One region of the Comamonas sp. AG1104 genome, then DNA from elsewhere that is predicted to be linked to it. Evidence: predicted binding sites of a transcription regulator. Region 1 holds the regulator's gene; the other holds the start of a gene.
The links. The regulator HrcA, encoded in region 1, represses chaperone genes, less so after heat shock. The targets are predictions, from matches to a motif close to TTAGCACTCNNNNNNNNNGAGTGCTAA.

Region 1 (11,571 bases):
TGCACCTCAAAACGGCCGCCCTTCATGCCCAGACTTTGCATGGACTGGGTGATGGCGCGCGACAGGCGTGGTGCTGCCAGGGTGCGCTGCTGCGAGATTTTGCGCGCCTCGGCCTGATATCTGAGGTGGGCGGCCTGCTCTTTGGCGCGCAGCCCCTCCACATCGACGGCAGCATCCAGTTGGTGCAGCTCCTGTCTCCAGCCTTCGAGCAGGGCGGGCAAGTCCTCGGGCGTGCGCTTGTAGCGGCGCGCCAGCTGCATCCACAGCGACAGACGTTCATCGAGATCGGCCAGCAGCTCGGGGTCCAGATCGGCGCGGCGCAGATAGGCCTGCAGCGAGTGACGGGCATCGTGCAACTGGGCCACACAGGAGCCCAGTACGTCGGCAATGCTCTGAAACTCGGGCTCAAGGTGCTCCTGGTCCTGCAGCATGTGGTGGGCCCTGCCCAAGGGGGTGGCCGCTCCCGCATCGTCATCCTCCAGCAGTTGCAGGCAGGACTGGGCCGAGTCCATCAGGGTCTGCGCGTGTGACAGACGTGTGTGCTGGGCATTGAGCTCATCCCACTCTTCGGCGTGCGGCGACAGCTTGTCCAGTTCGGAAATCTGCCATTGCAGGCGCTCTCGTTCGCGCTGCAGATTGTCCTGGGCCGAGAGCGCCTGCTCCAGAGCCTGATGATTCTGGCGCCAGTCCTGCCAAAGCGATTTGAGCTGGGTCGTTTCAATGCCGCCGTAGGTATCCAGCATGGCGCGTGCTGCGTCCGGGCGGGTCAGGCTTTGCCAGGCATGCTGGCCGTGAATGTCGATCAGCTGATCGCCCAGATGGCGCAGCTGCGTGGCCGTGGCGGGCGATCCGTTGATCCAGGCACGGCTGCGGCCCAGGCTGTCAATGACGCGGCGCAGCAGCAAATCCTGTTCCTGCGCAAAACCCGACTCTTCCAGCCACTCATGAAGATGGGGTGGGCAATCGAACTCTGCGCAAATATCGGCCTGAGGGCAGCCTTCGCGCACCACCTGTGCATCGGCTCGTGCGCCCAGCACCAGTTGCAGAGCGTCGAGCATGATGGATTTGCCGGCCCCGGTTTCGCCGGTCAGCACCGTGAAGCCGGTCTGCCAGTCCAGATCGAGTGACTGGACAATCACAAAGTCCCGCAGGACGATGCGCTTCAAGGCCATGGTCAGACGCCTCCCTCGTTCCAGCCCAGCTTTTTGCGCAGGGTGTCGAAGTAATTCCAGCCCTTGGGGTGCAGAAAGTGCACGCTGTGATCGGCGCGCGTCACCAGGATGCGGTCGCCATGCTGCAGCGATTTCAGTGACTGCATGTCAAAGTTCGCGCTGGCGTCGCCTCGGCCGCCCACCACCTCGATAGTCACTTCCTGGGCGTCGGAGAGCACGATGGGGCGATTGGAGAGGTTGTGCGGCGCTATGGGCACCATCACCCAGGCCGGAATCGAAGGGTGCAGCATGGGGCCGCCGGCCGATAGCGCATAGGCGGTGGAGCCCGTGGGGGTGGCTACGATCAAGCCGTCCGCGCGCTGGTTGGAGACAAAGCTGCCGCCGACCTCAATGCGCAGCTCCACCATGCCCGAGGTCGAGCCACGGTTGACCACCACATCATTCATGGCCTGGGCTTCAAACACGCACTGGCCGTCGCGCATGACGCGAGCATTCATCAGGGTGCGTTCGTCTTCCTCGTACTCGCCCTGCAGTATGGGCGTGATGGAGGCTTCGAATTCATCCAGGGCGATATCGGTGACAAAACCCAGGCGCCCCTGGTTGATGCCGACCAGCGGCGTGCCATAGCGCGCCAGATGGCGGCACACGCCCAGCATGGTGCCGTCGCCGCCCACCACCAGGCCGAGGTCGCAATGCCTTCCCAGGCCGTCCACGTCCATGCTCGGGTAATCGGGCAGGCCCGCGTAGATGGCGGACTGGGTATCCAGAATCACCTCACAACCCAGGCTGCGCACGTAACCGGCAATCCGTTGCAGCGCTTCGCTGGCTGCATCGGACGGAACGCCTGCTGCGGGTGTGTGGTACTTGCCGATCAGGGCAATATGGTGGAACGTGGATGTCATCTGGGAAATTACATCATTAAAATGAAATCATGCTCGACGAACGTGCCAAGTTATTGCTCAAAGCGCTGATCGAGCGTTACATCGCTGACGGTCAACCAGTCGGCTCGCGCACTCTTTCACGTGCATCCGGGCTTGAATTGTCGCCTGCCACCATACGCAATGTGATGGCCGACCTGGAAGAGATGGGTCTGATCATCAGCCCTCACACATCGGCAGGCCGCGTGCCGACAGCCAGGGGATACCGCCTGTTTGTCGACACCATGCTGACAGTGGATCGCAGCGATCTTGTAACGCCCGGCCTGATGCCTGAACAGCCGCAGAAGGTGATTGCCAATGCGGCCAATCTGCTATCCAACCTCTCCCAGTTCGTGGGTGTGGTCATGGTGCCGCGTCGCAGCTCCGTCTTCAAGCATATCGAGTTCGTGCGCCTGTCGGAGCGGCGCTTTCTGGTCATCATCGTCTCGCCCGAAGGCGATGTGCAAAACCGTGTGATCTTCACGGATGTGGATTACGAGTCCTCGCAACTGATAGAAGCCTCGAATTTCCTCAATCACCATTACGCCGGTTTGACAATGGAGGAGGTGCGCTCGCGGCTGCAAACCGAGGTGGAGCAATTGCGGGGTCAGGTTGCCAGCCTCATGCAGGCGGCGGTGAATGTAGGCACTGAGGTCATGAGCAACCATGATCGCGAGGATGTGGTGATCGCCGGCGAGCGCAATCTGCTGTCCGTGAGCGATTTTTCCAGCGACATGGGCAATCTGCGCCGCGCTTTCGACCTGTTCGAGCAGAAAACGCAAATCCTCAGGTTGCTGGACTTCTCCAATCAGGCCGATGGCGTGCGCATCTATATCGGCGGCGAGAGCCAGACCGTACCGTTTGAAGATCTGTCCGTAGTGAGTGCTCCCTATGAACTCGACGGCAAGGTGGTCGGTACCTTGGGGGTCATCGGCCCCACGCGCATGCACTACGACAAGATGATCCAGATTGTCGATATCACATCCAAACTGGTGAGCAATGCTCTGAGCCACAAGCGTTAGGCCCTACAATGGCGAAGTTTTTCTGGTGGCAGCCACGGCTGTTGTCAGTGTTGGGGCGTTAGCTCAGTTGGTTAGAGCAGAGGACTCATAATCCTTTGGTCGTCGGTTCAAGTCCGCCACGCCCTACCAAGCTGCATGAAAGCCTGCCGTCTTCATCGATGGCAGGCTTTTTCTTTGTATGAACGCGAAAAAGTTGTCGATTTGGTCAGAGAGCCGTTTTTGCACTGCTAGAATACAACCCTGTTGCGGCTGTAGCTCAGCTGGATAGAGTACTTGGCTACGAACCAAGGGGTCGTGGGTTCGATTCCTGCCAGCCGCACCAAAAAACGTCAAGCCTCAGAACTGAAAAGTTCTGAGGCTTTTTCGTTTCTGGGCTCAGGCTTTGGGTATCAGCAATGTGAAGCTGCTGCCTTGGCCCAGCTGGCTGCTTATCTGCAGGCTGCCGCCATGACGCTGTGCCACGGTGCGCGTGAAGGCCAGGCCCAGGCCCACGCCATCCATGCGCTGGTGCTGCTGCAGGCGCTCGAAGGGCTGGCTGAGCCTGGTCAGCGACTCCTCATCCATGCCGGGGCCGTGATCGCGCACTGCAATGCCCCATCGGCTGCCTTGCTCAGCAATACGGATTTCCACAAGGGCGCTGGCATCGGTATCTTGCGGCTTGCCGTACTTGATGGCATTGGTCAGCAAATTGATGACGGCGCGGTGCAGCAGACCGGGGTCGCCATGCACGCAGGCTTCGGCATCCGGCAGCTCGAACGCCAGTTGCATGTTCTGCTGCTGGGCAAGGGTCCAGCAATCCGAGACGGCCTGATCCGCCAGCAGACCCAGATCCAGGACCTCGCTGCGGTATTGCTGTTGCTGGGCTCTGGCCAGATGCACGAAATCGTCTGCCAGCTCAAGAGACGACTGGGCATAGCCCTCAATGCGGTCAAGCAGTGCATCTTGCGACTCGATGCGCTTGCCTGTGCGCTGCATCTCCAGCAATGTGATGATGGAGCCTATCGGGGCACGGATATCGTGGGAGATGAACTGCATGGCCTGGTCGCGCTGGGCCTGTGCACTGCGCAGGTCGCTGATGTCGACCAGGGTGATGAGCCAGCCCGTGGTGGGCGGCGCCTCGAAGCTCTGGCTCAGCAACATCAAGTGGCGGCCCTGGGTGTCGCGTCCTTCGCTCTGGCGTGACAGAGTGGCTTGCTGCAATGCACTGTGCGTGAGCAGTGGTGTGCTGCTGGCAGCGCGGCCGCCGTCGCTGCTGGCGCTGTTCAGGCCGTGGAGCAGGGCGACCAGATCGTCGCCCTGCTGGAGTTTGTGCCCCAGGCTTTCGATATAGCGGTGCGCGGCCGTGTTGGCAAGCAGCAGCAGTCCTTCGCGGTCGCAGACAAAAGTGGCCGAGGGAAGCTGGCGCAGGCTTTCGCTGACGAAATGATGCAATGCGCGCAGCTGGCGCGAGGCTTGCTCCACAGCGTCGATCCGCTGATCGAATGCATCGCTCTTGAGCGAGGGCGCGGGCAGGACCTGGCCTTGCAGATCGCGCAGCTCCAGAGCCAGAAAGCGTGTGGCGGCGCGCAGGCGCAGCCAGCTCCAGAGCGGGTAGGCAAGCGACAGGCTCAGCAGTGCCGCAGCGGGGGCTGTCTGCACATGGCCCCAACGTGGTGCCAAACCGGCTATCGACAGACTGAGCAAGGCCAGCAGGATGCTGGAAATCAGCCCGCCAGAAGGGCCGAGCCAGGCCAGAGCCAGCAGGCCCAGCAGCACGGGCAACAGATTGAGGCTGCGGTTGAGCGTGGCAGAGGCTGGCTCCAGATGTGTGTCCTGAAGGATGCCGTTGAGCACATGGCCCAGCATTTCCACATTCGAGATCAGGCGCGCATCAAAGCCGATGGGGGCTGTGAATTTTTCGCCAAGACCTGCGGCAGTGGCTCCAATCAGCACGTATTTGCCGCGAAAAGCGACCGCTGGGATATTGCCGCGCAGGATGTCGATATAGGAGTAGGTGGTGAACGGCGAGCCCAGGCTGTTCTGGCGGTCCCGCGAAGCTCGGGCAAAAGCGATGAACTGGGGCTGCAGCCTTTGCCAGGAGTTGGCTGCAACCGGCTCTGCTGGAGATGGGGCAGATGGCTGGCAGGGGCGGGTGGTCTGGCCCACGCAGTACAGGCTCAGCGCCATATGCCACCAGAGCTGGCCGGCCTTGCCTTCCTGCGCATAAAAGCGTCGCACCACACCGTCGGCATCCACAGGCATCTGGGTGTGGCCCAGAGCAGCAGCCTCGCTGGCAAGGCTCTGTAAAGGAGTGGTGGCAGCGCTTTGCGCGGCGCGCGTGACGGGCAGCACTACATTGCCGCTTTTTTGCAATGCTCGTTGCAGCAGCAGATCGTCTCCGGGGTAATCCCAGTCTTCCTCGCTGAAGACCACATCCATGCCGATGGCGCGAGGCTGGCCTTGGGTGATGCGCTCCAGCACGGCGGCGTGCAGTGCACGCCGCCAGGGCCAGCGGCCTATGCTGTCGATACTGTCATCGTCGATGGCCACGATGACAACATCGGGCGAGGCAGGACGCTGGTGCAGCCAGGCCGAGGTGTCCTGAATAATGCCGTTGAGACGTGCCAGCTGCCCCGGGCCGCTGAGCCACCAGGTCATGCCGAGCAGGAAAGTGCTGAGCAGCAGCCAGCTCAGGCGCAGGTTCTGCAAGCGGCTTTTGCGCAGGTTGGGTGCTTCAACCATATGGGCGATTCGGTGAGAAGCACATAAAACCATAGCTACCAGCGCCTGCTATATAAGCGATCAAGATATGAATCCTATGAAGTTTCATGGAATTCAAGCGCTGGCAGCTATTGTTTTTACTGGCGCATCAGGCGTGAACCGTCGCCGGAAGTCATCGTCTGCCCCTCGGACGAGGTCACCCAGTTGCCGGTCTGGAATTGGCGCGCGGCAGAGAGATTGCTGCGCAGGCCGTTGGCGTCCTCAACCTGCATCTGCAGATAGTAGGTGCCAGGAGGCAGGTCCTGCGTGCTCCACTGAGGCTGGGTCACCCAGATGTCGATCAGGGGTGCCGTAAAACCGGCGTCGCTGGCCACCACGATGCGGTAGCGTTGACCCTCTTCACCTGCCCAGTGAATATGGCTGCTGCCTTCGCCGGGCGCGCCGCCGATCTGCAGCTCGGGCGATTTGGGTGCCAGGGCCAGTTTCATCTTTTGAGGGGGGGCAAAGGGGCCCGCATCCGGCTGGCCGTTGCCCAGCGTGCGGATGCTGCCCACGCGCCACAGGTACTCGCCGACAGGCAGCCTGGCCAGCGCCTCGGCAGGCAGGGCGCAGTCCTTGAGGTCGTTGGCGTCGATGAGCGGCTGGGCAAAGCTGCCGTCGGCGGCAGCTACCTGGATGCGGTAGGCCGAGGCCTCCGCCACCTGGGTGCATTGCAGGCCTTGCTGGCCCTGTCCGATGGTGGCTTCAGGTGCTGGAGACTCATAGAGTGGCGGCACCGGATGAGCTTTGATGCGCAATGCCTGCAGGCTGCGCTTGCCAGGAATGCCGTTGGCGTCAATGGCGCGAATGGCCGCAATGTAGCTGCCGTCTTCCACTCCCGTCAGGCGTGCAGGTGACCGGGTGAACATGCCGCCGCGCACGATCTGGGTCAGCTCCCTGTCCTGAGCCAGCAGCACTTGGTAACGCACGGCACCAGCCATGGCAGGCAGGGGCAGGCTGACCCAGCTGGCGTCTTCGACAAGAGAGGGCCAGGCCGCAATATCGGGAGCCTCCAGCATGGCGGTGGGTCTGCCGATCTGGCCGTTGGCGGAAACGGACAGACCTTGACCTGGCCTCAGCAAGGCTGAGGGCTGGCCCGTCTGTACGGCGACCGAGCCTTCGTCGACGGCAGCAGCCGTGCGGCCCTCGTCATCGCTCATTACCAGAAACTGGGTGCCGCGCACGCTGGTCGAGGCCGCCGGGGTGCGCACTTCGAAGCGGCGCTCGCCATTGGTCTGTCTGGACACTTTTGCTTCAATCGCGCCTTCGCGCAGATCGATGACGGACTGCAGAGTGCCGGCTCGGCCTTTGCGGCGCATCTGGCGCAGCTCGACATCGGATTCGGACTGCACGCGCACCAGTGAGCCATCTGCCAGGCGCACAGAGACAAAGGCGTTGGCGGGAACCTGCAGCGAATCGCCCTCCTGTAGCAGCTGGCCTTTTTGCACAGGCTGCGGCGGCGCGTTGACGGAGTCTGCGAGATGGCTCACAGAGCGTGTGCTTTGCACATCGCCCTGCACAAACACCACCGAAGCCATCGCGGCGCGCAACAGGCGCGTGGGAATTTCCAGCACCGAACCTGGGCGCAGGCGCAAGGGGTCTTCCACTTTGTTGTGGCTTTGCAGTGCTGTCCAGCGCATGTGGTCGCCCAGGTAGCGTGCTGCGAGCGTCTCCAGCGTATCTCCAGTCACCACGCGGTGGGCAATGACATCGTTGCCGCGGGGCGTGATCTGGGCATGAGCCAGACCTGTTGCCGTCATCCCTCCAAACGCCACCCACAGCATGCCTGCACCCAGAATAGGCATGGGGGAGTGGACGGAAAAGAGGTTTTGACGTAAATCAGGCATCTTTAAAGGCGGGTTATGGGGGCTGCCGAACTCAGGCAGCTGGGGCTGCGGGCTGCGCAGCTTCGGGGGCATCCAGGCGGTAACCATAGCCATAAACGGCTGAAATGGCATAGGGCTGACCGGCGCGCAAGTTCAGCAGATTGCGCAGGCGCGAGACATGGGTGTCCAGCGAGCGTGACTGCACCTCGGCGTTATGGCCCCAGACGACTTCGCGCAGATGATCGCGCGAGAGCAAACGGCCCTGGTTCTGGAACAGCGTCAGTGCCAGCGTGTATTCGCGGTGCGTGACCTCCACGGGCTGGCCGTCCATCTCTATGCCATTGGTGGTGGTGAGAAAGCGGTAGGGACCGAAGTCCAGCACGCTTTGTGCTGTCAGCGGATAGGCGCGGCGCAGCAGGGCGGAGATGCGAGCACGCAGCTCGCCCGCACGTACGGGCTTGATCATGAAGTCATCGGCACCACAGGCCAGGCCTTCGACAATGTCGGCCTCTTCGCTGCGGTGGGTCACAAAGATGACCGGCACTTCCTTGCTGATCTGCTCGCGCACCCAGCGCACGATATCGGGCCCCTTGACATCGGGCAGCTCCCAGTCAATCAGCAGCAAATCGAAGCTTTCGCGGCGCAGGGCTTGCTGCAGGGCTGCCCCTTTGAGGTAGGAGTGACAGCTGTGCCCGGCTTCCGTCGCGACTTGTTGCAACAGTTCCAGTTGTAGTGGATCGTCATCCAGAGCAGCAATACGCATCGGTAGTTCCTTTAGTGCGAAGGATTGCATCCACGCTGTCCTTTGAATGCAGAGGCAGCGTCCATCGGGCAGCGAGGAGCTATTGCTCGGCCGCCTCACGCAGTTGTTCCAGAGCCTGGATCACCAGGTCATCGCTGACACCATCCAGTGTCTGCAGGCGCGGCTTGATGGCGGCCAGAGCCGTCGCGCCTTCGCGCTGCAACTGGGCAATGTTCTGCCCCGCTTCCTTGGGGGCTGCAAAGCCCAGGCTTTGCAGCAGCAGCTGACCGTCAGCGGCCACCAGCTTGAAGTAGAACTGGCCATCGGATTCGCGATACTGCTTGAACTGGGGCAGTGCAGTCTTGGCGGCCTTGGTCTTGGCTTTGCTGGCCTGTGCCAGATTGCGGATGCCCACGGCGCCGCGCAGCTGCTGCAGCAAAGGCGTCGCCAGCTTGCGTGCCTTGACGGCACCGGCCTGAAGAATCTCTTCCAGCTCTGCGGGGTGGGCAATCAGGTATTCATAGCGCTCGCGCATGGGGGCGATTTCACGGTCGATGCGCTCGAACAGGATCTGCTTGGCATCGCCCCAGGCAATGCCTTCGGCATATTGCTGGCGCAGGGCGGCGCTTTCCTCTTCGCTGGCAAAGCCCTGATAGATCTGGAACAGGGCCGAGCCTTCGACTTCCTTGGCCTCGCCGGGGGCGCGCGAGTCGGTGGTGATGCTGTTGATGAGCTTTCTGAGCTGTTCACGCGGCGCAAACAGCGGAATCGTGTTGTTGTAGCTCTTGCTCATCTTGCGGCCGTCAAGGCCGGGCAGGGTGGCGACAGACTCCTCCACCACGGCCTCAGGCAGCGTGAAGTACTCGCTGCCGTAGATGTGGTTGAAGCTCGACGCCATGTCGCGCGCCATCTCCAGATGCTGCACCTGATCGCGGCCCACAGGAACCTTGTTGGCGTTGAAGATCAGAATGTCGGCACCCATGAGCACGGGGTACATGAAAAGACCGGCGGTCACCCCGTCGTCAGGTTCACTGCCGGATGCATTGTTCTTGTCCACCGCCGCCTTGTAGGCGTGGGCGCGGTTAAGCAGGCCCTTGCCGGTCACGCAGGTCAGGAACCAGGTCAGCTCCGGAATCTCGGGGATGTCCGACTGGCGGTAGAAGGTCACATGCTCGGGGTCGAGACCGGCGGCCAGCCAACTGGCGGCGATTTCGATGGTCGAGCGCTGCACGCGCTCGGGGTCCTGACACTTGATGAGCGCGTGGTAGTCGGCCAGAAAGTAGAAGTTCTCCACATTCTTGTCGCGACTGGCTTCGATGGCGGGGCGCATCATGCCTGCGTAGTTGCCCAGGTGTGGGGTACCGCTGGGGGTGATGCCGGTCAGAAAACGGGTAGTGCTCATAGGGATCAACAACAGATATCAGTAGCAGACCAGGCGCGGGGTTCAGCGCAGCAAGGCCATGAAGGGGTAGAGGATCAGATCGATGGCCGAGTAGCCCAGGCTCATCAACGGGCGCAGCCAGTAGCTGCCGACCACGCCGGCAATCACCAGTGCCATGACGATGAAAAAGCCATAGGGTTCGACACGCGCCACCAGTTGCGCCTGTTTCCAGGGCAGCAGACCGACCAGAATGCGGCCGCCGTCCAGAGGCGGCAACGGAAAGAGATTGAACGCCCACATCACCAGATTGACCAGAATGCCGGCGCGGCACATCTCCAGGAAAAAGCGCTCGTGCAGACCTGAACCTACCAAGACGATCAGCAGCAGACCCCAGAACACGGCCTGCACGAAATTGGAGGCGGGACCGGCCAGCGCTACCCAGATCATGTCGCGCTTGGGGTGGCGCAGATGGTCAAAGCGCACGGGCACGGGCTTGGCGTAGCCGAAAAGAAACGCGCCCGAGGTAGCGAAATACAGCAGTAGCGGCATCAAGATGGTGCCGATGGGATCGATATGCTTGATGGGGTTGAGCGTGATGCGCCCCATCATGGCTGCTGTGTTGTCGCCAAAGTGACGCGCAGCATAGCCGTGCGCCGCCTCATGAATGGTGATGGCGAACAGCACGGGCAGTGCGTAAATCAGTACGGTTTGTATGAGTTCGGTGAGTTCCACGTGTTGATTGTCTCAGACGACGCGCCAAGCTGCTGTCTTGTGCCGGGACAAGCCGGTTTGCTGTTGCAGAAATACGGGTTGCACATAGTTGTGTGGTAAACCAGATGTTGCAAAATGCAACTCGCGCAAATCCGCGGTTGCTGCCTGCAAGGCGGAACAGGTTTTGTGTGGGTTGATGAAATCAATACATAACACGGCGTTCGGCAGGACAGGGCAAGGGGATCGATATGACGGTAAGCAAGCGACTGGTGATCGCGTTTGTCAGCATCAGCGTTTTTGTGCTGGCTTTGATGGGAATTGCATGGTCAGCAATGTCCGATGTGCTGGAGGTGCTCAAGGCGGGATCGCTGACGGCGCAGCAGTCCGAGAGCCTGATGGCCGAGGTGGAGCGTTCGCGCTGGTGGCTGCTGGCACTGGGGGCCTGGGTCTGCATTTCCTGCGCCTGGTCGTGGGTCAGCCTGCGCCGCCGCATCGTCGCGCCCCTGCAGGAAGCCATCCTGATTGCCGAGACCGTGGCGGCAGGTGATCTGAGCAAGGAGTTCTCTTCCAATGCCGAAGGCGAGTTCGGACGTTTGCTGACGGCACTGAGCACCATGGAAGACACGCTGACCGAGCTGGTGGGCCGTATCAAGCAGTCCACTGATTCGCTGGCCGTTTCGGCCTACGAGATTGATGCAGGCAACACCAACCTCTCCAGCCGTACCGAGCAGCAGGTCAGCGCGCTGACCGAAACCGCAGCCAGCATGGAGCAGCTCACCGTCACCGTGCGCCAGAACGCAGAGCGTGCTCATTCGGCCAGTTCTCTAGCGGTCACAGCATCGGCCACGGCCGGGCGTGGCGGTGATGTGGTGGACCAGGTCGTTCACACCATGGATGCCATCAGCGGCAGCTCGCGCAAGATTGTGGACATCATTCAGGTCATTGAAGGTATCGCCTTCCAGACCAATATCCTGGCCCTCAATGCGGCCGTGGAAGCGGCGCGTGCCGGAGAGCAGGGACGTGGCTTTGCCGTGGTGGCCAGTGAGGTGCGCTCGCTGGCG
Region 2 (11,571 bases), 190 kb from region 1:
ATCTCGTCCATCTTGCGCCTGAAGCTGACCTTGTTCAGCGGCTCGCCCAGAATGTTTTCATAGACCTGCTGCAGCTGCGGCAGTGTGAAGGTTTCGCCGCACAGGTGAACGGGCAAGGAGGAATACAGGCTTTTGCTGCGAACGCGCTCCAGGGCAGCGTCCAGGATGGCACGGTGATCGAACGGCAGCTGCGGCACGGCCGAGAGCGGCACCACGCTGAGGTCGGCGCGATCGGGCGGCAGGTTCTGCACAGGCAGCAGCGCGCAATAGGCGATTGCCACCGACCAGCCGCGCGGATCGCGCGCCGGGCCGCTGAAAGTGGCCAACTGCTCAAGATACGCACCCTCTATGCCCACCTTGGTTCTGAGCACGCGCGCCGCACTGGCCTTGGCGTCCGCATCCTCATCGGTATGAATAAAGCCGCCGGGCAAGGCCCACACCCCGGCAAAAGGCGCAGCCTGACGACGCAGCAGCACAGCATGCAGCTGCTGCTCCACCAGGGTCAGCAACACCACATCCACACTGACCTGCACCGCTTCCCTGTGCTCATCGCTTTGCTTCATTTTTTTACCAACTTCGTTTTTCTTGCCTGATTATTTCACACAGTCCCAAAAATACTTAGTTGCAAAAATATTTTAAGTAATTTAGACTGCAGACATCGCATCTCGCAGGAAAGCTGAACACCATGAGTCATCCACAAACCCAGCTGCTCATCATTGACCCGCAAAACGACTTCTGCGATCTGCCTGCCGACTGGTGCCCCCGCTCGCCAGACACTCATCAGCTGATAGCACCCAGCCTTCCGGTGACGGGCGCTCATGCCGATATGCAGCGCCTGAGCACCTGGATGGCAGCCCAGGCAGACAAGCTGGACCAGATCACCATCACTCTGGACTCGCACCAGGCTTATGACATTGCCCATCCCGCCTTCTGGCAGCAGCGCGACGGCCGTGCCGTCCTGCCATTCACCCCGATCACGGCAGCGCAGGTCCGTGCCGGCGACTATGCGCCGCGCAACGCTGCCGAACGCGAACGCACGCTGCAATACCTGGATCAGCTGGAGGCCCAGGGCAGCTACAGCCTCATGGTCTGGCCGCTGCACTGCGAGATCGGCAGCTGGGGCCATGGCATGCATGCCAGCGTGCTCTCAGCCTGCCGCCAGTGGCAGGAGTTGCAGCACCGTGCCACCCGCCATGTCTTCAAGGGCATGAACCCCTGGACCGAGCACTACAGCGCCATTCGTGCCGAGGTTCCCGACCCGCAGGATGGCGAGACCGGCCTGAACACCGCCTTGCTGGCCCAGTTACGCCAGAGCAGCACCCTGGTGATCGCGGGCGAGGCCAGCAGCCACTGCGTGCGCGCCACCACCGAGCACATCGTGGAGCACTGGGGCGGCAACGACTACTCGCGCATCGTGCTGCTGACGGACTGCATGAGCCCGGTCGCCGGATTCGAGGCCGCGCACTGCGACTTCCTGCAACGCATGCGTGCAACCGGTGTACGCTGCGAAACCAGCGCCAGCTTTGGCTTATGAGACAAATCAGCCTCTAGCACTTATAGATAAAGCGCTAGCAGCTCATATTTTTGAAAAGAAGAACGGCATGAAGCCCATCATCACCAGCCTGCTGGACACCGACCTCTACAAGTTCACCATGTGGCAGGCCATGCTGCACCGCCACCCCCAGACCGAGGCTGAGTACGAATTTGTCTGCCGCACGCCCACGGCCTTCCCGCTGGCCGAGTTGCTGCCCGAGGTGGAACGCGAGCTGGACGCCCTGTGCAGTCTGCGCTTTGACCAGGGCGAGCTGGACTATCTGGCCAGTCTGCGCTTCATGAAGAGCGACTTCATCGATTTTCTGCGCATCTTCCAGTTCCAGCGTGCCTTCATCCGCGCCTGGGCCGAGGGCGACCGGCTCCATATCGTGGCCAAGGGCCCGCAAGTCCATGTGATGGGCTTCGAGATCTATGTGCTGGCCATCGTCAACGAGCTGTATTTCCGCCGCTTCGATGCCGAGGCGGCCCTGGTCGAGGGCCGCAAGCGCCTGCAGGTCAAGCTGGCCCAGCTCAAGCACCTGGCTGTCGAGGCCAAGCTGCACAACCCCTTCGAGCTGTTTGACTTCGGCGTGCGCCGCCGCTTCTCGGGAGCCTGGCAGCGCGAGGTGGTGCAGGCCTTTGCCCAGGAGACCGCGCAGTGGTTCAAGGGCACCTCCAATGTGCTGCTGGCGCGCGACCTGAACCTGGTGCCCATCGGCACCATGGCCCATGAGTATCTGCAGACCTATCAGGCCCTGGGCGTGCGTCTGCGCGACTTCCAGGTCGCCGCCCTCGAGGACTGGGTGCAGGAATACCGGGGCGACCTGGGTATTGCCCTGACCGATACCGTGGGCATGGACGCCTTTCTGGCCGACTTCGACATGTACTTCGCCAAGCTCTTCGACGGCCTGCGCCATGACTCCGGCGATCCATTCGAGTGGGGCGAGAAGGCCATAGCCCACTATGACAAGCTGCGCATTGCGCCGCAGAGCAAGCGTCTGGTGTTCTCGGACGGACTGGATCTGGACACGGCCCTGGCGCTCTACCACCGCTTTGCCGATCGCATCCAGTGCGGCTTCGGCATAGGCACGCGATTGACCAATGACATGGGGCTGACCACGATCAATATCGTGATGAAGCTCACCCATGCCAATGGCCAGCCCGTAGCCAAGATTTCGGACTCGCCCGGCAAGACGCTGTGCAACGACGAGACCTATCTGGCCTATCTGCGCCAGGTCTTCAACATCCCTGAGCCTGCTGCCAAGGCAGCCTGAATCTTCGGAGGCAACCATGCTGAAAGTCACCCTCGCCCAGCTCAACTACATGGTGGGCGACATCAGCGGCAATATCCGCCGCATGAGAGAGGCCGCAACCAGGGCCGCCGCCGAGCAGGCCGATCTGGTGGTGTTTTCGGAACTGTCGCTGTGCGGCTACTACCCTGGCGACCTGCTGGACGAGCCCAGCTTTCTGCAAAGACTGGATGCAGGTCTGCAGGAGCTGCTGCAGGCCACGCGCCAGTTTCCCGATCTGCACTGGGTCGTGGGCGCACCCACGCGCCACGATGGCCCCGGCAAACCGCTGCACAACAGCCTGCTGGTACTCAAGAACGGACAGATTCGCCTGCAGTACGACAAGCAACTGCTGCCCACCTACAACATCTTCGACGAGCGCCGCCACTTCGAGCCCGGAGCCGACACGGCCAAGGTGCTGCGCGTGGGCAACTGCCAGGTGGGCTTTCTGGTCTGCGAGGACGGCTGGAACGACCAGGGCGCCGACTACGCCACCAACCCCTTTGTACGCATGGGCGATGCGGCCCCCGATCTGGTCATCAGCATCAACGCCAGCCCCAGCCACCTGGGCAAGCGCGAGCAGCGCCACGAGGTCTTCACCCAGGCAGCGGCACGCCACAAGCTGGCCATCCTCTACATCAACCAGATCGGCGGCCAGGATCAGATCGTGTTCGACGGCGCCTCGTTTGCCGTGGAGCCCGAGGCGGGGCTGGTGTTTGAAGCCAGGCGCTTCGAGGAAGATGTCTGCACGCTGGAGCTGAATGCGCAGGGCCGGTTTCAGGCCTGCGACGGCCAGACCTTGCCTGCCGTGCCGGCGCAAGGCCTGGCCACCATGGAGTTCTACCGCCAGCAGATCGTGCTGGGCCTGCGCGACTATGCGCGCCGCTGCGGTTTCCAGCAGGTGGTAGTCGGCAGCTCGGGCGGCATCGATTCGGCATTGACGCTGGCCCTGGCCGTCGATGCGCTGGGGGCGGAGAATGTGGTCGGCATCACCATGCCGTCCAGCTATTCCTCGGCGGGCTCGGTCGACGACTCGGTGCTGCTGTGCCGCAATCTGGGCATCAGACTGTACGAGCACCCCATCAAGGAGCTGGTCACCACCTATGCACGCCAGTTCGAGGCCAGCTTTGGCGAACCGCTCAAGGGCCTGGCGCTGGAGAATCTGCAGGCCCGCGCACGCGGCACCACGCTGATGGAGTTCTCCAACGCCTTCGGCCATCTGCTGCTGACCACAGGTAACAAGTCCGAAGTCTCGGTGGGCTACTGCACCCTGTATGGCGACACCAACGGAGGTCTGGGCCTGCTCGGCGATCTGTACAAGACCGAGGTCTTCGAGCTGTCGCGCCATATCAACCAACATGCGGGCCGCGAGCTGATCCCCCAGGCCATCATCGACAAGCCGCCCTCGGCCGAGCTGGCTCCCGGCCAGAAGGACGAGGACAGCCTGCCGCCCTATGCCGTGCTCGACGAGATTCTCAAATGGCATATCGAGGGCCAGCATCTGTCCAGCAAGGAATATGCGCAGGCCGCCGCCTTTGTGACCAGGCTGCGCGCCGAAGCAGGCGGGCCCGAGACCATTGCCCGCGTACAGAAGCTGGTGTTCCGCAGCGAATACAAGCGCCGCCAGGCTCCGCCCATGCTCAGAGTACGCCCACGGGCCTTTGGCACGGGCCGGCAGATGCCGATTGCGGCACACTACGAGTAGCAATGTCCGGCACCTGCTCGATATCTGACGGCAAAGCCCGGCCGCTGCGCTGATGCCGCCAGGGCCTTTGCTGCGCCGACTTCGCTGTGCCAGGACGGATTAGCCATTCAAAAAAAGTGAGCTTATTGTGCTTACCTGGTAAGCGATCAGCTCAGTCTTTATCCAAATTTGCCCTTGCGGGCGCTGATTTCTGTACGGGTTTCGCTCTCATGCCTCAAGCCAGTCCCAACACCTCCAGCAAGCGTGTCATCGCCGCCGCACCCGAGACTCTGCCCACCTCCGTGCCCCTGCATACTGCCGTGCTGATCGGTCGCTTCCAGCCTCTGCACAACGGCCATATGGCCTTGCTGCATGCCGCACTGCAGCGGGCTCGCCAGGTCGTGGTGGTGCTGGGCAGCGCCTGGCAGGCACCCAATCCCAAAAACCCGTTCAGCTGGCCGGAGCGAGCGCAGATGCTGCGCAATGCGCTATCGAAAGAGGATGCTGAGCGCGTACGCTGCGTTCCCGTGCGCGACTATTACAACGAGCCACTGTGGGTGCATGCCGTGCGCGAAGCCGTGCAAGCGCATGTGCCCGAAGGCGCGAGCGTGGCCCTGGTCGGGCATTTCAAGGACTCAAGCAGCAGCTATCTGGCCCGCTTTCCTGGCTGGGAGCTGATCAGCCTGCCGCGCCTGGGTCAGTTCGACGCCACTCCGCTGCGCGAAATCTTCTTTGGCGAAGGCGGCGCCTCGCCTGAAGCCAGGGATGCCGCCCTGGCCAGGCTTTCCTCCCAGATGCCCGAGAGCACACTGGACTTTTTGCGCCGCTGGACGCAGACCCCGCTGTATCTGCGCCTGCAAAAGGAATGGCATATGCTGCAGGACTACAAGCGGGCCTGGGCCAAGGCGCCCTATGCCCCGGTGTTCGTCACAGTAGATGCGCTGCTGCGCTGCCGTGCCAAGGGCCAGGACCAGGTACTGCTGATCCAGCGCGGCCATGCGCCGGGTCAGGGCCTCTGGGCGCTACCCGGCGGCTTTCTCGAGCAGCGTGACAGCCTCTGGCAATCCTGCATGCGCGAGCTGCGTGAAGAGACCTGCTCCTCCATCAGCGAGGCCGATCTGCTGGCGGCCCTGCAGGCCGTGCAGGTCTTCGATCACCCGGACCGCAGCCTGCGTGGGCGTACCATCACCCATGTGCACTATCTGGATCTGGGCGTGCAGCCCAGCCTGCCTCCGGTACAGGGCGCGGACGACGCCGCCCTTGCCCGCTGGGTGCCGATTGCCGATCTGCCCCGCATGGAGGCCGAGTTCTTCGAGGATCATTTCCAAATCCTGTGCCAGTTCCTGCCCGTGACTCTGGCTCAGAGCGAGCCCGAGCTCCAGGTCGCCTGATACAACAAAACCATAGCTCCAGGCGCTTGACCATCAGGCGCTGGAGCTACTTTTTCCTGCAATTCCATGAGCCAGCTCCATATTCGCCCCGCCACCGAGCAAGACATCGACCTGATCCTGCACTTTGTGCGTGAACTCGCCATCTATGAAAAGGCCGAGCATGAGGTCAAGGCCACGCCCGACCATGTGCGTCGCACGCTGTTCTGTGCCAACCCCGCCGTTTTCGGCCTGATCTGCGAGATCGAGGGCAAGGCCGTGGGCTTTGCCGTGTACTTTTTCAACTATTCCACCTGGCAGGGCCAGCATGGCCTGTATCTGGAAGACCTGTACATCACGCCTGACGCACGCGGCCACGGCGCCGGCAAGACCCTGCTCCAGCATCTGGCCCGGATTGCACTGGAAAAGGACTGCGGCCGCTTTGAATGGAGCTGCCTGGACTGGAACACCCCCTCCATCAAGTTCTATGACAGCCTGGGAGCCCTGCCGCAGACCGAGTGGATCCGCTATCGCATGACCGGCACCGCCTTGCAGGCCATGGCCGCCGGCGACAAATAGGCCTGAGCTGCAGGCCGGATCATCCAGAGTGATGTGTGCAGCCCTTCGAAGTGATGTGCACCCCTTTGCAGATTGAGTGTACGCAACATCAACAATGCGGCGCATTCGCGCTTGCGCCAAAATGAATGGTTTTGCAAAACAATAACAAAGGCGGCAATCAGTGCTGACCTTTCACACTATCTCTGGAATCCAGAATGCCAAGCTATCAAGAACTCATCGCTCAGAAAAATGCGCTGGACAAGCGCATCGAAGAAGCGCGCAGCACCGAAGCCAAGGAAGCCCTGGCCACCGTCAAGCAACTGATCGCCACATTCGGCTTTACCTCTCAGCAGGTCTTCCCCTGGAGGCCTGAAGAAAAGAAAAAGGTCGAGGCCAGGTACTACGACCCCGAAAGCGGCGCGACCTGGACCGGCCGTGGCAAGCCTCCGAAGTGGATCGAGAGCAAGGACCGCAGCCAGTACGAGATCAAGACCACGCCCAGCGTGGACTTCAGCGCGCCGCGCGACGAAAAAAACCCCTTCCCGGTTCAATAAGCTACCGGGCCGCTCAGCCGCCAGCGCCCTGCTCCGCCGGCTGAGGTGTCTTGAGCATGCACACCAGGGCCGCCACGTTCAGGCACTGGATGAGCAGATCGCCGTCATTGGCCCGGATCAAGCGGTCCACCAGTTGATCCGCCGCACCCGCCATTGCAGGAGCCAGTCGCAACTGCCCGCTCTCGAATCGCACCACTCCTTCGAGATCGCTGACCAGCACGCCCAGCTTGAGCCCCTGGTGCTCCAGCACTATCACCTGGCTTTGCGCCGTCCTGGTCACGGGCTTGCCAAAAAGCAGCGCCCCCAGATCGAAGACCCAGACATAGCCGGCCACAGCCCCCTGGCTGCGCCGCGCCAACGTGCCCACGCAATGCGGCAAGCGTCCGGCCGAAACAGGAGCGATGGCCGAGGCACTCTGGGCCTCGAGCACGCAGGCCGCGTCCACGGCGAGCACGCTGCGCCCCACAAAAAAGGTCGCCATCTCCATGCCGGCTGCACTGTCCTGGCTGGCCGCCGCCAGGCTTTGCACCCTGGTGTTGCGGCGCGAGACTGCCGCCAGCGCATCGTCCTGCACGGCGCCAAACGCCTGCACGGACAAGGCCAGTACCTCTTCGCGATAGCCATCACTGCGCTTGAACTCCCTGTAACCGCTGCCCGCCGTGATCGCCACCACGCAATACTGGCCCTGATACACCATGGCGCGAGCCATGCTCTGGCCTGATGCCAGGGCCAGCATCTGTGGCGGCAGATCCAGCCGCATGCCCGGCTGCAGCTGCACATCCGAGGAAGACATGACCAGGCCCGAGCGGTTCAGGTAGGCCACCCGCCTGCCGCCTGCACCTGCTGCCTGAACGCCGGTCACGCCCTCGAGCATGGCCTTGAATTCACGCTGTGCATGGAACACCAGGCCGATCCCGCCCAGCACCACGCCATCGGCGTTGCGTATGGCCGCGTGATAGACATAGGTCGGGCCGTCACCCTCGTGCTGCACACAGGGCCGCCATGGCGACACGTGATAGGCCTGGGACCCTTCCAGTGCCAGGACCTCGTGCAGGCTGTCAGCCTCTATATGGCTGCCCTGCAGTTCCCGGCCCTCTGCCTGCCCTCTCTGGCTGACGGCCACGACTTTGCCGCGGGCGTCATAGACCATGATTTGCTGGTAGACCGTATAGAGGTCGTGAATGCTGGTGAGCAACTCACACGCCTCACTCACTCGATCCCCAGCCCTTTCCCCCAGGGCCAGGGCCTCCAGCAATTCAGACAGCTGCGGCGTCAGTGCCCACCAGCGGCAGTCATTGGCGCGTTCGTAGAGATTGCGATCGAGCAGATCCACCAGCAGACTGGTCAACAGGCTGTTGTCCCGCAGTGCGGTATTGAGCACCGTGCCATAGAGCGCATCAATGGATTGAGAGAACACCTCGTTGGTCCGCGCCCCCGTCTCGCCAATCTGCTCCAGCACGGCTTGCAGCCGCGTGTTGTCCATCTGCTTGCCTGCCGTCATCACCCGCCCGTTCCAGACCACACGGCGTATGGTGTCCGCCGCGCTGTGGATCGCGTGCAGGGGCGGGCAGAAACGGTGCGCGTGCGCCAGCAGGCCCTGGGTCACCGCAGCATCCAGCCCATCCAGGCCTGCCTGCGACTGGAGGCCAAAGGCCAGCTCCAGTGGCGTCATGATCTGCGCCCGCCAGCCTTGGGGGCCCATATAGCCCTGATAGCCTGCCGATGCCGCAGACTGCACCAGATAGGTGCGTCCTCCATGCACATACAGCGCGCTCGCACCATCACGGTGAGGCCGCACATTCGCACCCACACCAATCCAGTGCAGATCGCTGCTGGCCAGCACCTGACCCCGCTCATCAAGCAGCAGGGCGATGCTGGTCTGCGCCTCAGGTACGCCACTGCCGTCAGCCTGGTCTCGTCCGCTCCAGATGCCTTGCATCTCGCCATCAAAGTCAAAGCACAGGCACAGCACGCCCATGGCTTGCCGGTTGATAGGGTGCAGCATGCGATGCGCATAGATCAAGCCACTGTCGTGGCCCGGCAGCAGGTCGGTGGCACCGAAGCTCTGCACAAAGCCCTGGCTTTGCAGAGCGCGGGCAATCAACGCATCCCGGCATGGCTGATCTGCGGCCTGACTCCCCTCGCGAGCACTCGCTCGCACCTGGCCTTCGGCATCCAGCAGCAAAATGTCCGCGTAGACCGTGTACTTGCTGCGGTAGGCACGCAGACGCTGGGTGATGGCCGCCTCGTCGCCATCCGCTGCGGCCATGAACTGGCACAGCATGGCGTCGGTCGCCAGAAACCCCACGTCGGCCGTGCGCTCGTAGAGATTGCGCACCAGGGTATCGATCAGATGCTGTGCCTGACTGGCCAGCCCCACCGTCACTCCCGTCACGGCCTGCATCACCATGGACTGCACCAGGTCCTGCTCCAGCCGCTCGAAGCCGCCACGCGTGGCGGCCATCATGGGCAGCAAGGCCTGCGCTTCCTGAGGGCAATTCATCTTGGCGGAGGACTCTATGAGCCGCCACATCAGATTCAGCTCCCTGAGCGAACTCTCGCAGCGCCCGACCTGGCGCATATGAGGAATGAAGACTTCTGTCTGCAGCAGATCCTGGGCGCGCTGCGCCGGGGCAGTCATGGTTTCTAGAGGCATGTTCTGCCAGAGCAAAAGCCAGGCCTATTTGTAAAAACACGTTACACATGACTAAGAACAAACCCTGTTTCCTCACAGATTTGTCCTGCGAACGGCCGGGGAGAGGTCTTGAAAGCTCAGGAAATTGCCTTATTATTAGCACTCAATGGGGTTGAGTGCTAACAGCTTGACCCTAGATATTCCGAATGTCGGCCAGGATGGCTGGCAAGTCTTGTTTCAACTTTGTTGATGTATTTAGGAGTTGGTATGAACCTGCGTCCCCTGCACGATCGCGTGATCGTCAAGCGCCTCGAAAACGAAACCAAGACAGCCTCGGGCATCGTGCTCCCTGATGCTGCCACCGAGAAGCCTGACCAGGGCGAAGTGCTGGCTGTGGGTCCCGGCAAGCGCAATGACAAGGGCGAACTGATCGCCCTGAACGTGAAGGTCGGCGACCGCGTTCTGTTCGGCAAGTACTCTGGCCAGACCGTGAAGATCCACGGCGACGAGCTGCTGGTCATGAAGGAAGACGACCTGTTCGCAGTCGTCGAGAAGTAATCCTTCCCGAACACATCCCCCTCTTCATGGCTGTCGGCGACTGATTGACAAGCGCTGGCAGCCCAATTGAACCCCATTCTTTAGGAGCCAAAAATGGCAGCAAAAGACGTAGTTTTCGGTGGTGAAGCCCGTGCACGCATGGTTGAAGGCGTGAACATCCTGGCTAACGCAGTCAAGGTTACCCTGGGCCCCAAGGGTCGCAACGTGGTGCTGGAGCGCTCTTTCGGCGCCCCTACCGTGACCAAGGACGGTGTGTCCGTGGCCAAGGAAATCGAACTCAAGGACAAGCTGCAGAACATGGGCGCACAGCTCGTGAAGGAAGTGGCCTCCAAGACCAACGATATCGCTGGTGACGGCACGACCACCGCTACCGTGCTGGCCCAAGCCATTGTGCGCGAAGGCTCCAAGTACGTGGCCGCCGGCCTGAACCCCATGGACCTGAAGCGCGGCATCGACAAGGCTGTCGCCGCCCTGGTGGAAGAGCTGAAGAAGCAATCCAAGGCCACCACCACTTCCAAGGAAATCGCTCAAGTTGGCTCCATCTCCGCCAACTCCGACGAATCCATCGGCCAGATCATCGCTGACGCGATGGACAAGGTCGGCAAGGAAGGCGTGATCACGGTTGAAGAAGGCAAGTCGCTGGATAACGAACTCGACGTCGTCGAAGGCATGCAGTTCGACCGCGGTTACCTGTCGCCCTACTTCATCAACAATCCCGAAAAGCAAGCCGCTGTTCTGGACAACCCCTTCGTTCTGCTGTTCGACAAGAAGATCAGCAACATCCGCGACCTGCTGCCCACACTGGAAGCTGTGGCCAAGGCCGGCCGCCCCCTGCTGATCATTGCCGAAGACGTCGAAGGCGAAGCCCTGGCGACTCTGGTGGTCAACACCATCCGCGGCATCCTGAAGGTTGTGGCTGTGAAGGCACCTGGTTTCGGCGACCGCCGCAAGGCCATGCTGGAAGACATCGCCATCCTGACCGGCGGCAAGGTCATCGCTGAAGAAGTGGGCCTGTCGCTGGACAAGGTGACCCTGGAAGACCTGGGCCAGGCCCAACGCGTCGAAATCGGCAAGGAAAACACCACCATCATCGACGGTGCTGGCCAAGCTGCTGAGATCGAAGCCCGCGTCAAGCAAATCCGCGCCCAGATCGAAGAAGCCACTTCCGACTATGACCGTGAAAAGCTGCAAGAGCGCGTGGCCAAGCTGGCCGGCGGTGTTGCCGTGATCAAGGTTGGCGCTGCCACCGAAGTCGAAATGAAGGAAAAGAAGGCCCGCGTGGAAGACGCCCTGCACGCTACCCGCGCTGCAGTGGAAGAAGGCATCGTGGCCGGCGGTGGCGTGGCCCTGCTGCGCGCCAAGCAAGCCGTTGGCGCCCTGGCTACCGGCAATG

Region 2: groES (co-chaperone GroES) is a predicted target of HrcA. The motif match lies at 9,777-9,803, and genes of this name have one in related genera.

The regions. Positions count from the first base shown of each region.
Region 1 is NZ_QQAS01000002.1:392,933-404,503, forward strand. Features, by position in the region: gene recN (DNA repair protein RecN) at 1-1,172, opposite strand, end outside; gene DFO48_RS06455 (NAD kinase) at 1,175-2,074, opposite strand; gene hrcA (heat-inducible transcriptional repressor HrcA) at 2,104-3,111, shown strand; tRNA gene DFO48_RS06465 (tRNA-Ile) at 3,164-3,240, shown strand; tRNA gene DFO48_RS06470 (tRNA-Arg) at 3,357-3,433, shown strand; gene DFO48_RS06475 (CHASE2 domain-containing protein) at 3,487-5,832, opposite strand; gene DFO48_RS06480 (FecR domain-containing protein) at 5,949-7,655, opposite strand; gene DFO48_RS06485 (response regulator transcription factor) at 7,729-8,439, opposite strand; gene DFO48_RS06490 (tryptophan--tRNA ligase) at 8,519-9,820, opposite strand; gene DFO48_RS06495 (site-2 protease family protein) at 9,863-10,531, opposite strand; gene DFO48_RS06500 (methyl-accepting chemotaxis protein) at 10,759-11,571, shown strand, end outside.
Region 2 is NZ_QQAS01000002.1:204,752-216,322, reverse strand. Features, by position in the region: gene DFO48_RS05580 (NUDIX domain-containing protein) at 1-563, opposite strand, end outside; gene DFO48_RS05575 (cysteine hydrolase) at 686-1,534, shown strand; gene pncB (nicotinate phosphoribosyltransferase) at 1,602-2,807, shown strand; gene DFO48_RS05565 (NAD+ synthase) at 2,824-4,527, shown strand; gene DFO48_RS05560 (bifunctional nicotinamide-nucleotide adenylyltransferase/Nudix hydroxylase) at 4,737-5,897, shown strand; gene DFO48_RS05555 (GNAT family N-acetyltransferase) at 5,964-6,452, shown strand; gene DFO48_RS05550 (H-NS family nucleoid-associated regulatory protein) at 6,647-6,985, shown strand; gene DFO48_RS05545 (chemotaxis protein CheW) at 6,999-9,641, opposite strand; gene groES (co-chaperone GroES) at 9,888-10,178, shown strand; gene groL (chaperonin GroEL) at 10,272-11,571, shown strand, end outside.